DNA from 2 places in the Streptomyces sp. NPDC012935 genome. Region 2 is predicted to be linked to the other one. Evidence: predicted binding sites of a transcription regulator. Region 2 holds the regulator's gene; the other holds the start of a gene.
The links. The regulator HspR, encoded in region 2, represses chaperone genes until heat shock. The targets are predictions, from matches to a motif close to TTGAGNNNNNNNNNCTCAA.

Region 1 (7,241 bases), on a different contig from region 2:
CGCCGTGGGCGAACTCCCGGCCGGCTGGAGCTACTACACGATGTGGCAGTACACGTCGTCCGGTCCGACCGTCGGCGACCACAACAGGTTCAACGGAGCGCTGGACCGGCTCCAGGCTCTGGCGAACGGCTGAGCCACACCCACGCCCAGCCCACGTCCAGGTCCACACCCACACCCCCCCACGCCCACGCCCACAACCGACTGCGGCGAAGGCCCGGGCCTCCCTCACGAGAACCCGGGCCTTGCCCATCCGGCCGCGTCCGTCACGCCGCGACCGGAACCTCCGGCGCCGCGCCGTTGGTGGCCGGCGACAGCGCCAGTTCCAGGACCTGGCGGACGTCGGTCACGGCGTGGACGTCGAGCTTGTCCAGCACCTCGGCCGGGACGTCGTCCAGGTCGGCCTCGTTGCGCTTGGGGATGATCACCGTGGTGACCCCGGCGCGGTGCGCCGCCAGCAGCTTCTGCTTCACGCCACCGATCGGCAGCACCCGGCCCGTCAGCGAGACCTCACCCGTCATCGCCACGTCCGTGCGGACCAGCCGGCCGGACAGGAGCGATGCCAGCGCCGTCGTCATCGTGATGCCGGCGCTCGGGCCGTCCTTGGGGACCGCGCCCGCCGGGAAGTGGATGTGCACGCCCCGGTCCTTGAGGTCGGCGACCGGGAGCTCCAGTTCCGCGCCGCGCGAGCGGAGGAAGGACAGGGCGATCTGTGCGCTCTCCTTCATCACGTCACCCAGCTGGCCGGTCAGCGTCAGACCGGCCGCGCCCGTCTCCGGATCGGCCAGGGACGCCTCGACGAACAGGACGTCACCGCCCGCGCCCGTCACCGCCAGCCCGGTCGCCACGCCGGGCACGGCCGTACGGCGCTCCGCCGGGTCCTGGGCGGACTCGGGCACGTGGTGCGGCCGGCCGATCAGGCCGCGCAGGTCGCCGTCCTCGACGGTGAACGGCAGCTCCCGCTCGCCCAGTTCGTGCTGGGCCGCCACCTTGCGCAGCAGCCTCGCGATGGACCGCTCCAGGTTGCGGACGCCCGCCTCGCGCGTGTACTCACCGGCGAGCTTGCGCAGCGCGCCCTCGCCGATGGCGACCTCGTCCTTGTCCAGACCCGCCCGCTCCAGCTGACGCGGGAGCAGGTGGTCACGGGCGATGACGATCTTCTCGTCCTCGGTGTAGCCGTCGAGGCGGACCAGCTCCATGCGGTCGAGCAGGGCCTCCGGGATGGCCTCCAGGACGTTGGCGGTGGCGAGGAAGACCACGTCCGAGAGGTCCAGTTCCACTTCCAGGTAGTGGTCGCGGAAGGTGTGGTTCTGGGCCGGGTCCAGGACCTCGAGCAGGGCGGCCGCCGGGTCGCCCCGGAAGTCGGACCCCACCTTGTCGATCTCGTCGAGGAGGACCACCGGGTTCATCGACCCGGCCTCCTTGATGGCCCGCACGATGCGGCCGGGCAGCGCGCCGACGTACGTACGCCGGTGGCCGCGGATCTCCGCCTCGTCCCGTACGCCACCGAGGGCGACGCGGACGAACTTGCGGCCCATGGCGTGCGCGACGGACTCGCCGAGCGAGGTCTTGCCGACGCCGGGCGGGCCGACCAGCGCCAGGACGGCACCGCCACGCCGGCCGCCGACGACACCCAGGCCGCGGTCGTTACGGCGCTTGCGCACCGCGAGGTACTCGGTGATGCGTTCCTTCACGTCCTCCAGACCGGCGTGCTCGGCGTCGAGAATCGCCTTGGCGCCCTGGATGTCGTACTCGTCCTCGGTCCGCTCGTTCCACGGCAGTTCGAGCACGGTGTCGAGCCAGGTCCGGATCCACGACCCCTCGGGCGACTGGTCGGAGGACCGCTCCAGCTTGTCGACCTCCTTGAGCGCGGCCTCGCGGACGTTCTCGGGCAGGTCGGCGGCCTCGACGCGGGCGCGGTAGTCGTCGGACTCCTCGCCGTCCTGCTCGCCGTTGATCTCCCGCAGTTCCTTGCGCACGGCCTCCAGCTGACGCCGCAGCAGGAACTCGCGCTGCTGCTTGTCGACGCCCTCCTGGACGTCCTTGGCGATGGTCTCGGCGACGTCCTGCTCGGCGAGGTGGTCGCGCAGCTGCTGGGTGGCGAGCTTGAGGCGGGCGACCGGGTCGGCGGTCTCCAGGAGCTCCACCTTCTGCTCGGTGCTCAGGAAGGGCGAGTAACCGGAGTTGTCGGCGAGGGCGGAGACGTCGTCGATGGCCTGGACGCGGTCGACGACCTGCCAGGCGCCGCGCTTGCGCAGCCAGGCGGTGGCGAGGGCCTTGTACTCCTTCACCAGGTCGGTGACCTGTCCGGGCAGCGGCTCGGGCACGCTCTCGTCGACGCGGGTCCCCTCGACCCACAGGGCCGCACCCGGTCCGGTCGTCCCGGCGCCGATCTGCACACGGCCGCGACCGCGGATCAGGGCACCGGGGTCACCGTCGGCCAGCCGGCCGACCTGCTCGACGGTGCCGAGCACACCGGTGCTCGCGTACGTCCCGTCGATGCGTGGCACCAGCAGCACCCGGGGCTTCCCTGGCTGTGACCTCGCGGCGGCCTCAGCGGCCTCCACCGCGGCGCGCACGTCGGCGTCGTTCAGGTCCAGCGGGACCACCATTCCGGGCAGCACCACCTCGTCGTCGAGCGGCAGCACGGGCAGGGTGAGCGGTGTGGACGTCGAAGCCATGATCTCCCCTTCGGCAGTCAAGTTGAGTTATGCCGACTCAATGCACGGGACGCTTCGAATGTTCCCCGGCCTCCGTTCGCTGTGAGCGATCGCTTACGCCACAGGACCTGACCTCGACTTCTTTCGGTAAACGGCGGGCGGGGCCTGATCCTTCCCGCGCCGTCTCCGCCTCGTTCAGCGGCCCGCGTGAGGGTCGAACGGAAAATCGGTCGCACGCCAGCGCGGCCGCCCCACCGCCCGCCCGGGCGCGGCGGGCTTCGTGCCCGAGGGCGAGGGCGAGGGCGAGGGCGAGGAGACGGTAGTGGTCGGACGCGCCGCGGCCATGGCCGACGACAGCCTGTCCTGCCCGCGGGCGTGACGCTGCGCCATGCCGGGGCGGCCCCGGGCGGGATCGCCGTCCATGTCGCCGACGCGCACGGCGAGGTCGTCTCCGCCTCCCGGCCGGCCTGCCGCGCCGATAGCGACTTCGCGAGCCTGTGCAGCGAGGCAACCCTGGTCGAACGGCGGGGGCCGGGGTTGGCTACCGCGCGCTGGTCGCGACCCGCGCGTGCGGCCGCCCGAAGCCGGTCGACCCCGCCGGGCACCACCCGCGCACGACCGGCCACATCGCGATCCCGATGGCCAGGGCCATCAGATGCCCCCAATTGGTCAGCGGGTCCGTGAGATTGACGAGGTCCTGGACCAGCATCCCGCCGAACAGCACCAGCACCGGCCACCGAAGCCACGGCCGCAGCAGCCCGCTCAGCGCGCCGATGGCCGTGGCGACGCCGAAGCTGACGCCGTAGTCGAGGCGGTGCAGCGAACTGTCGGGAAGGTGGCCGGCCAGCACGGCGAGTCCCACCGGGACCTCGGTCGCGAGGGTGGCCAGGACGTGCCCGGTCAGGAAGACGAGGGCCGTGCGCACGCCGCCGATCCGTCGCTCCAGGGCTGTGAGCACCAGCAGGAAGGCGAGCGTGTACGGCGTCACGAGCCCGCCCGCGATCCACAGCGCGCTGGCGAGCAGCACCGTCACGGGCGTCCCCACGAGGTGCGCCACGTCGGTGCTGGAGCCTTGGTGCAGAGCGTGGACGAGGGCGGGGTCGGCATACGCGGCGACGAGCGAAGTGACGGCCAGTACGGCTGCGTAGGCGAGAGTGAACAGCGTGCCGGTGGCGGTGGGGAGCAGACGCCAGGGGTGGCCGAGGCGGAGCAGGGGCGCGCAGGCTTCAGGGGGGATCGGCGAGGGCGCCGTCGCAACGGCGCTCGGCGCGGAGGGCGACGCAGGAACGGCGGTCGGCGCCGTCGCGCCCAGCGGCCCGCGCTGCCGCGGCATCCCGTCCAGCAGCTCCGCCACATCGGGCAGGTCCGCCACGTCGGGCAGGTCCGCCACGTCGGGCAGATCCGCCACCTCTCGCAGGCCCGCCACATCGGGCAGCTCCGCCACGCCTCGCAGGTCCGCCGCATCGGGCAGGTCCGCCACGTCGGGCAGATCCGCCACCTCTCGCAGCTCCGCCACCTCTCGCAGGCCCGCCACCTCTCGCAGCTCCGCCACCTCTCGCAGGTCCGCCGCGTCGGGCAGCTCCGCCACACCTCGCAGACCCGGCACGTCGGGCAGATCCGCGTCCCCGGGCATGGGAGCCGAGCCCGGCACGCCCCCAGCCGCAGTCCGTTCCAAGGTGAGGCGCCCCTTCCGTTTCCTCCACCCTTCGCCCGCGGCGCACCCGTGTCTGTGACCGGCGCCACAAGGGAGCCGATTCTCAGCAACCTCTCAACAAGCCCCCGAACCCGTTCCCCCCAACGGGGTACCTCCCGGCCACACACCCCCGAGGGAAAGCTTTCAGCCCACCGTGCAGGCCTGCCAGGATGGCCCGATGCCCACTTCGTACGACATCCCCGAAGTCCTGGACCGTCGCGAAGGCCCGCACGGTGAGGTCGTGCTGCGACGGCACGGTGAGCTGCTCCAGATCATCGCGAACGGCTGCTTCCTGATGGACACATCCGACGGCCGCTCGGAACGGCTGCTCGTGGACGCGGCACTCGGCGCACTGGACGGGCGGCCGCGGCCCCGCGTGCTGATCGGGGGGCTCGGCGTCGGGTTCTCGCTCGCACATGCCGCAGCCGATCCACGCCCGGGAAGGATCACCGTCGTGGAGCGCGAGCGCGCGATTATCGACTGGCATCTCGACGGCCCGTTGTCCGACTTCTCCCGCCGGGCCATCGCGGACCCCCGTACCGAGATTCTGGAAACGGATCTCGTGGCGTACGTACATGAGACTTCCGCCACGTATGACGCCTTGTGCCTCGACATCGACAACGGCCCCGGCTGGACTGTCACCGAGGGCAACGACAGCCTCTACTCACCGGCCGGACTGGCAGGCTGCGCAGGGGCGTTGAGGCCCGGCGGGGTGCTTGCCGTATGGTCCGCACAGCCATCTCCGGAATTCGAAGAAACCTTGTGTAATGCCGGATTCCAACAGGTGCGTACCGAAGAGATCCCCGTTGCCCGGGGCGTTCCGGACGTCGTACACCTCGCCGTACGACCTGGATAGCCGTGGCGCGGTGACTCCCCGTACTCTGCTCACCTGACGCGGATCATTCAAGCGTCAATCGCAAGCATGAGCAGGCATGGCCAGTTAGCGGGATCACCCCACGGATTCCGGAAAGCAACTTTGGGGCGGGCGATGGAGCAGACACACACCTCCCACAACGGCACGGCGGCAACCCCGGGCGCTCAGCGCCGGGTCCTCGTGGTCGAGGACGATCCGACCATCGTGGACGCCATCGCGGCCCGCCTGCGCGCCGAGGGTTTCCTCGTGCAGACCGCGGGCGACGGTCCGGCGGCGGTCGACACGGCCGAGGCCTGGCAGCCCGACCTGCTGATCCTCGACATCATGCTGCCGGGCTTCGACGGCCTGGAGGTATGCCGCCGGGTGCAGGCCCAGCGCCCGGTGCCGGTGCTGATGCTGACCGCGCGGGACGACGAGACCGACATGCTGGTCGGCCTCGGCGTCGGCGCGGACGACTACATGACGAAGCCGTTCTCGATGCGGGAGCTGGCGGCACGCGTGCATGTGCTGCTGCGCCGCGTCGAGCGGGCCGCGCTGGCCGCGACGACCCCGCGGTCGGGCATCCTGCGGCTCGGCGAGCTGGAGATCGACCACGCACAGCGTCGGGTGCGGGTGCGCAGTGAGGATGTTCACCTCACACCCACCGAGTTCGACCTCCTGGTGTGCCTGGCGAACACCCCGCGCGCGGTGCTCTCCCGTGAGCAGCTGCTCGCCGAGGTGTGGGACTGGGCGGACGCCTCCGGCACCCGCACGGTCGACAGCCACATCAAGGCGCTGCGCCGGAAGATCGGCGCCGAGCGGATCCGTACGGTGCACGGCGTGGGCTACGCCCTGGAGACGCCGACGCCATGAGCGACGGACCGGCCGCACGGAGAGGCCCTGGGGAGCCCTGGGGCGGCGTACGTCCGTTCTCGATCAAGACCAAGCTGGGCGCGCTGGTCATCATCGCGGTGCTGATCACCACCGGCCTGTCGATGATCGCGGTGCGCACGCAGACGGAACTGCGCTTCATCACGGTCTTCTCGATGATCGCCACACTGCTCATTACGCAGTTCGTGGCTCATTCGCTCACCGCGCCGCTGGACGAGATGAACGCGGTGGCCCGGTCCATCTCGCACGGCGACTACACGCGCCGGGTGCGCGAGAACCGCCGCGACGAGCTGGGCGACCTGGCCGGGACGATCAATCTCATGGCGGACGAGCTGGAGGCCCAGGACCAGCAGCGCAAGGAGCTGGTGGCGAACGTCTCGCACGAGCTGCGCACCCCGATCGCGGGCCTGCGTGCCGTCCTGGAGAACGTGGTCGACGGCATCGCCGAGGCCGACCCCGAGACCATGCGTACGGCGCTGAAGCAGACCGAGCGGCTCGGCCGGCTCGTGGAGACGCTCCTGGACCTGTCCCGCCTGGACAACGGCGTCGTACCGCTGCGCATGCGGCGCTTCGAGGTCTGGCCGTACCTGTCCGGCGTGCTGAAGGAGGCCAACATGGTCGCCTCCGCGCGCGGGGGCATGGCGTCGGGCTCCGGCAGCCACACCCGTACGGACGTCCATCTGCACCTCGACGTCTCCCCGCCGGAGCTGACGGCGCACGCCGACCCCGAGCGCATCCACCAGGTGGTCGCCAACCTCATCGACAACGCGATCAAGCACAGCCCGCCGCACGGCCGCGTGACGGTCAAGGCGCGGCGCGGGATGCAGCCGGAGTCGCTGGTGCTGGAGGTCCTGGACGAGGGGCCGGGGATTCCGAAGGCGGACTGGCACAGGGTCTTCGAGCGCTTCAACCGCGGCGCCGTCCGCCGGCCGCACGGGCCGGGCAGCGATGGCGGTACGGGTCTGGGGCTGGCGATCGCGCGCTGGGCCGTCGATCTGCATGGCGGCCGGATCGGGGTGGCCGAATCCGAGCGGGGTTGCCGGATTCTTGTCACACTTCCCGGGCAGCCATCCGTACCAAGTTGACGTAAAGTTCGAACCGGAGCATCAAGATCCACGTGCGTCCTGCCTGACGGACACGTGTGATC
Region 2 (7,241 bases):
TCCTCAAGGACAACGAGGACAAGGTCCCCGGCGAGGTCAAGACCGAGGTCGAGGCCGCCGTGGAGGAGCTGAAGACCGCGCTCAAGGGCGAGGACACCGCCGAGATCCGCACCGCCACCGAGAAGGTCGCCGCGGTCTCGCAGAAGGTCGGTCAGGCCATGTACGCCGACGCCCAGGCCGCGCAGGGCGCCGCCGGTGGCCCGGAGGGCGCTGCCTCGGACGGCAAGGCCGCTGACGACGACGTCGTCGACGCCGAGATCGTGGACGACGAGCGCAAGGACGGTGCCGCGTAATGACGGAGGAGACCCCGGGCTTCGAGGAGAAGCCCGACGTCCCCTCCGGCGCGACCCCTGACGACGCCGAGTCGAAGGCCGCCCCTCAGGAGGGGGCGGCCCCGGCCGGGGACGGAGCAGCAGACCCGGGCCTGGTGGCCCAGCTGGACCAGGTGCGTACGGCGCTCGGTGAGCGCACCGCGGACCTCCAGCGGCTCCAGGCCGAGTACCAGAACTACCGCCGCCGCGTGGAGCGGGACCGGATCACGGTCAAGGAGATCGCCATCGCGAACCTCCTGACCGAGCTCCTGCCCGTCATCGACGACATCGGCCGCGCGCGTGAACACGGCGAACTCGTCGGCGGATTCAAGTCCGTCGCGGAGTCGCTGGAGACCGTCGCGGCGAAGATGGGACTGCAGGCGTTCGGCAAGGAGGGCGAGCCCTTCGACCCGACGATCCACGAGGCCCTGATGCACTCCTACGCGCCGGACGTCACCGAAACGACCTGCGTGGCGATCCTGCAGCCCGGGTACCGCATCGGCGAGCGCACCATCCGCCCCGCGCGGGTGGCCGTCGCCGAACCGCAGCCGGGCGCGCAGACCGTCAAGGCCGACGAGGCGACCGAGGCGGCCGACGACAAGGAGAGCGGTGGCCCGGACGAGGGCTGACGTTGAACTGACGAGGGACTACGGGAAGGGGGTACGTCGAGGATGAGCACCAAGGACTTCATCGAGAAGGACTACTACAAGGTCCTCGGCGTCCCCAAGGACGCCACCGAGGCCGAGATCAAGAAGGCGTACCGGAAGCTCGCCCGCGAGAACCACCCGGACGCCAACAAGGGCAACGCCAAGGCGGAGGACCGCTTCAAGGAGATCTCCGAGGCGAACGACGTCCTCGGCGACCCCAAGAAGCGCAAGGAGTACGACGAGGCCCGCGCCCTGTTCGGCAACGGCGGCTTCCGCCCGGGGCCGGGCGGCGCGGGCGGCGGCAACTTCAACTTCGACCTGGGCGACCTCTTCGGAGGCGGCGCCCAGGGCGGCGGCCAAGGAGGAGCCGGCGGCTTCGGCGGCGGACTCGGCGACGTCTTCGGGGGCCTGTTCAACCGCGGCGGCACGGGTACGACCCGTACCCAGCCCCGGCGCGGCCAGGACATCGACACCGAGGTCAACCTCAGCTTCACCGAGGCGATCGAGGGTGCGACGGTCCCGCTGCGGATGTCCTCGCAGTCACCGTGCAAGGCCTGCGCGGGCACCGGCGACAAGAACGGCACGCCGCGGGTGTGCCCGACCTGTGTCGGCACCGGCCAGGTGGCGCGGGGCTCGGGCGGTGGCTTCTCCCTCACCGACCCGTGCCCGGACTGCAAGGGGCGCGGCCTGATCGCCGAGCACCCCTGCATGGACTGCAAGGGCAGCGGCAGGGCGAAGTCGTCGCGCACCATGCAGGTCCGCATCCCGGCCGGGGTGTCGGACGGCCAGCGCATCCGGCTGCGCGGCAAGGGCGCACCCGGTGAGCGCGGCGGCCCGTCCGGCGACCTGTACGTCACCGTGCACGTCGAGGCGCACCCGGTGTTCGGCCGCAAGGAGGACAACCTCACCGTGACCGTCCCCGTGACCTTCACGGAGGCGGCCCTCGGCGGCGAGGTCAGGGTCCCCACCCTGGGCGGACCGCCGGTCACCCTGAAACTGCCGCCCGGCACACCCAACGGCCGCACCATGCGGGCGCGGGGCAAGGGCGCGGTCCGCAAGGACGGCACCCGCGGCGACCTTCTGGTCACCGTCGAGGTGAGTGTTCCGACGGACCTGACGGGGAAGGCTCGTGACGCACTCGAGGCGTATCGCGAGGCGACCGCGGGTGAGGATCCGCGGGCGGAGCTGTTCCAGGCCGCGAAGGGAGCATGAGTCAGATGGACGGTCGTCGACGCAACCCGTATGAACTGACCGAGGAGACCCCGGTCTACGTCATCTCGGTGGCGGCCCAGCTGTCCGGCCTGCACCCCCAGACCCTGCGCCAGTACGACCGCCTGGGCCTGGTGTCCCCGGACCGCACCGCGGGCCGGGGGCGCCGTTACTCGGCCCGTGACATCGAACTGCTGCGCACCGTCCAGCAGTTGTCGCAGGACGAGGGCATCAACCTCGCGGGCATCAAGCGCATCATCGAACTGGAGAACCAGGTCGCGGCGCTCCAGTCCCGGGTGGCCGAGCTCCAGGCCGCAGTCGAAGGGGCCGCGGCGGCGATGCAGCAGCGCGAGGCGGCGGTACACGCGTCGTACCGCCGCGATCTGGTGCCGTACCAGGAGGTGCAGCAGACCAGCGCGTTGGTGGTGTGGCGGCCGAAGAAGGCCAAGGACTAGGCGGCACAGCCGTACGCGAAAGGGGCCCGGAGACTTCTCCGGGCCCCTTTCCCATGCCGTCAGCGGCCGACGAAGTACTCCGGTGAAGTGCTCCGCGCGCTCTGGCGGCCGTAGGCGTTTGCGGCGTACACCTCGGCGATGCAGGGCCGGTCGCCGTGGCCGGCGTCAGGCGGTCGACGGCGCTCTGCGTGGAGGACAGGGAGTCGGAGTCCCGGGCGTCGACAGCGGCCACGTAGTAGTACGCCCTGCCGCGCGGGGCGGAGGTGGCGTCGTACGACGTGCCGGACGTGGACGTGGCGGACGTGGACGTGCCGGACGTGGCACCGAGGGGGCTCCAGGCCCCCGTGTCGGCCGTACGGCGGTGGGCCCGGTACCCGGTGACCCCGGCGTCGTCGGCCGCGGTCCAGGCCACCTTCGTGGCCGCGTCGGCGGGCGGGCCCGTGAGACCCGTAGGGGCGGTTACGGCCGACGCCGCGTCAGGGAATCAGGTCCCCGATCGCATCCACGACCAGCATCCACATCGGCTGAGCGCCCGTGCCGAATCCGGCCGCGAGGCCGTAGCCGAGGCTCGCGTCCATGGCCTCCGGGGCCGCGCCCTCGCGCCAGTCGGCCGAGACCTCGCCGTTGCCCTGGGAGGTGAACTCGCCGAGGCGTCGGCCGTCGCGCAGGAGGCGGCTGTCCGGCACGGAGTCGGGTAGCAGCCGCCAGATGTGGCCGGCGTGCCGGACGTCGACCGCGTACGAACGCCGGGTTAGCCGTCCCTTCGCCGGGCGCACCTCCGCCTCCTCGCCGTCCACGGTGAGCGTGAGCAGGTCGCCGGCCCGGGTGCCGACGGGGATGTGCTCCTCGGCCTCGGTTCCGGCGGACCGGCTCAGCACGATCCGCGGTACCACCGCGCCCTCGACGACGACTTCGCCGCGCTCGGTGTCCAGACGGACGGTCAGCGTGCCGAACCGGCTGTCCTCGACGAGGGTTTCGGTGATGACGGTCATGCGGGTGATCTTCGCAGTTTCGGCCGTGTCGGTCAGGTGGCGGGTGCGGTCACCGTCCAGGACGTGGTGCCGCGCCGCGTGCCCCGGGTGAGGGCCGGCGAGGTTCAGGCCACTGCGGCGGACGCGGCAGACGCGGCGGTCGTGCGCCTGGCTGAGTTCATTCGATCATCTGGTCGGTTGAGGGACGGCAGGTCGGAGTCGTCCTGAACCGGACTCATGGTGAATGAGGTTGGTTGTACGGATCTTGGCAGCGTGCTCGATCAAGGTTCGGTGGAGGGGGTGTAACGGGCGTTGCGATATGTTTCGCCATGTCTTTACATGATCAGCGGAGCGTGGTGTTGCGCACTCGTTAAGTGATTCCGCTTGACGCTGGGGGCGGTCGACGCGTTGGCTTTTCAGTCATCTGGGCGCAATGGCGCGCCCGTGTCCCGAAGCACCAGAAGTGAGCTCCTCTATGCGTCCCTTGCGCCCCCTGCGCCGCACCGCCACCGCCGTGGCCGCCGCGTCCACGATGACCCTCTCGCTGGCAGCGTGCGGGGCACTGGGCGTCACCGGGGACAGCAGTGAGGCGAGCCCGACCAAGGGCGACGACGTCACCGTGGGGCTGCTGCTCCCGGAGACGGCGAACACGCGCTACGACAAGTTCGACTACCCGATCATCAAGAACAAGGTCGCGGAGCTCACCGACAAGCAGGGCCAGGTCGACTACCGAAACGCGGACGCCGACGCGGAGAAGCAGGCCAGCCAGCTCCAGCAGATGATCGACGACCAGGTCGACGTGATCCTGCTGGACGCCGTGGACGCCCACGCGATAGCCGGCGGCGTGCAGAAGGCCAAGGACGCCGGCATCCCGGTCATCGCCTACGACCGCCTCGCCGAGGGGCCGATCGACGCGTACGTCTCCTTCGACAACGAACTCGTCGGTGAGGTGCAGGGCCGCTCCCTCATGGACGCCATGGGCCCGAACGTCGACTCGTCCGACAAGATCGTCATGATGAACGGGTCGCCCACCGACCCGAACGCAAAGCAGTTCAAGGCGGGCGCCCTCTCCGAGCTCAACGGCTCGGTGGACATCGCCAAGTCCTACGACACCAAGGACTGGAAGCCCGAGAACGCCCAGGCCAACATGACCGAGGCGATCAAGGCCATCGGCGCTAACAACATCAAGGGCGTGTACTCCGCCAACGACGGCATGGCCGGCGGCATCATCAAGGCGCTGCAGGCCCAGGGCGTGACCGACCTGCCGCCCGTCACCGGCCAGGACGCCGAACTGGACGCCATCCAGCGGATCCTGAGCGGCGAGCAGTACATGAGCGTCTACAAGTCGTACCCGCAGGAGGCGGAGAGCGCCGCGGAGATGGCCGTGGCCAAGGTCCAGGGCAAGGACATCCAGTTCGACTCCCTCACCCAGGATCAGGTCGACAGCCCTACCGCCAAGGGCATCCCGGCCCTGCTGGTGCCGGTGGTCGCCCTGACGAAGAAGAACATCGAGGAGACCGTCCTCGCTGACGGGATCTATGAGGTGTCGGAGATCTGCACGGGCGAGTACAAGGCCGCGTGCGCGGCGGCCGGGCTCACCAAGTAGGGCCCAGGTGCGGTTCAGCGGACAGGGTCCGTCGGTCTTCCGACGGGCCCTGTCCCGCTGTCCGGTGTGCTTTGCCGTGGCCGACGGCGAAGGGTCTGCTTTGCGAGTGCGGAGGCAGTACCGGATCAGGTCGCGGACTTGGGTGTGGAGGAGCTTGCGGTCGGCGATTCCGCTCCCGACGGCGTTCGCGAGTGTGACGTGGCCCGCCGTGGCCGCGCTGCGGATGTCCGGGCAGCCGATCGCCGAGCCGGGGCGGCAAGAGCTCGATGCCGTCCTCGAAGGCACACGGCGCGCTCCTGTCGGGCATCGCCCGGGCCGTCCGTCCGGCCGACGTGCTTTGCAGCGCACAGCGCAAAGGCCGGGATGACACCCCCAGCTTGTTGCAACCCGGCGGACGGAGGCCGGTCAAAACCGGTACGTACTGGTGGTTTACGGCGCCCGTCCCGGCGGGAGCCGTGTTGCGGAGCACGGCCGGTCCGCGCATAGTTGCGCTGCGGAAGCGCGAGCGAACCGTAGGCCCGAAGGGCCGAGCACGGTGGGCCTGTCGACCAGAGCCACGCCCGGCCCGGGTGTCCCGGCAGAGGTCGTCACCGCGCTCCGGAGGTGAGCGAGCCGGCGAAACGCAAGAACCGGGGGTGGATGGGGCGATGGCCGGGCACGGGACGGAGGAGCATCCCCACGGTGCCGACCGACTGTGCGACGCAGGGGATCGCGTGTACTCCCGGGCCGTACGGCGTGGCCGGGTGCCGCGCCGGGACGCGGACCCGGTGCCCTGCCTGCTGGAGCTGGCGCTGCTGCATCCCGACCCCGACGACATGGACTGGCTGGTCCCGACCTCCCCGCAGGAGGTCATGACGCGGCTGCTGCGCGGGGTGTACGACGAGGTCAGCGCGAGCCAGCGGCGGGTGGGCTCGGCGGTGGCGGCGTTCGAGTGGTACGCCGGGCTCGGCCCCCAGCCGCCGCAGGTGTCCGGTGTCGAGGGCACGGCCATCCGGGTCCTGGACGGTGACTCGCGCATCCAGGGCGCGCTGGACGAGGCGACGCAGGCGTGCACCAGCCAGGTGCTGACCGTGCAGCCCGGCGGCATCCGTCCCGAGCACGAGCTCACGGAGGGGCTGCACCGGGCGATGGAGCTGCGGGGGCGGGGCGTGCGGATGCGCGACCTCTACACGCACGTGGCGAGGCACGGCCAGGGTCTGCTGAACTACCTGGAACTGATGGGCGATTCGGTGGAGGCCCGCACGCTGGACGAGGTGATCGACCGGCTGATCCTCTTCGACCGTACGGTGGCCTTTGTCCCGGCGAACGCCGACCGCACGATGGCGCTGGAACTGCGGCATCCGGCGCTGGTGAACTACCTGGTCACGGTCTTCGAGCGGCTGTGGCGCCTTGCGATCCCGCTGACCGCGCCCCTGCCCGACACCGGCATCGAGGGCATCTCCCACCGAGAACAGTCCATCGCGGCGCTGCTCGCCGAGGGCCACCAGGACGCGGTGATCGCGGAGCGGCTGGGGATAAGCGTACGGACGTGCCGTGCGCACATCGCGCGCCTGTCGGAGACGCTGGGCGCGGCGAGCCGTACCCAACTCGGCGTCCGCATCGCCCAGGTGGGCCTGGACCGCCAGCGGGCGTCGTCGTCGGGGGCCGCGGTGATCAGCGCGGCCGGGGTTCCCCGGGTGCCCGGGCTACCCGGTCAGGAATCCCCGACCGGCCGGTGAGACAGCCGGGTTGAGCTCGAACCGGCCGAGCCCGAACCGGTCACGGCACTCGCGTCGCTCAGTTCTCGTTGTCGAGGATTCCGGACTGTGCGATGAGGAAGCCGAGTTGAGCCCGGCTCCCGCTGCCCAGGGCGGTGGCCAGCTTGGCGATGTGGGCCCGGCAGGTGCGCACGTTCATGCCCAGCCGGCGGGCGATCGCCTCGTCGACGTGGCCCTCCACGAGCAGCTTCGCGATGGAGTGCTGGATCTCCGTGATGCCGTCGGGCGCGGTCTCGTAGGGCGCGTGCTCGGTCAGCGGAACCGCGCGGCTCCACATGAACTCGA

Region 1: the regulator HspR is predicted to act here: its motif matches at 2,701-2,719, upstream of lon (endopeptidase La).

The regions. Positions count from the first base shown of each region.
Region 1 is NZ_JBIBBC010000015.1:141,395-148,635, forward strand. It holds gene ACFY5C_RS30650 (lysozyme) at 1-133, shown strand, start outside; gene lon (endopeptidase La) at 264-2,678, opposite strand; gene ACFY5C_RS30660 (rhomboid-like protein) at 3,199-4,290, opposite strand; gene ACFY5C_RS30665 (spermidine synthase) at 4,529-5,206, shown strand; gene ACFY5C_RS30670 (response regulator transcription factor) at 5,339-6,076, shown strand; gene ACFY5C_RS30675 (sensor histidine kinase) at 6,073-7,179, shown strand.
Region 2 is NZ_JBIBBC010000002.1:515,236-522,476, forward strand. It holds gene dnaK (molecular chaperone DnaK) at 1-293, shown strand, start outside; gene grpE (nucleotide exchange factor GrpE) at 293-940, shown strand; gene dnaJ (molecular chaperone DnaJ) at 983-2,170, shown strand; gene ACFY5C_RS07725 (heat shock protein transcriptional repressor HspR) at 2,176-2,622, shown strand; gene ACFY5C_RS07730 (hypothetical protein) at 3,099-3,614, opposite strand; gene ACFY5C_RS07735 (sugar ABC transporter substrate-binding protein) at 4,069-5,199, shown strand; partial or broken gene ACFY5C_RS07740 (hypothetical protein) at 5,362-5,547, opposite strand; gene ACFY5C_RS07745 (LuxR C-terminal-related transcriptional regulator) at 5,847-6,917, shown strand; gene ACFY5C_RS07750 (helix-turn-helix transcriptional regulator) at 6,976-7,241, opposite strand, start outside.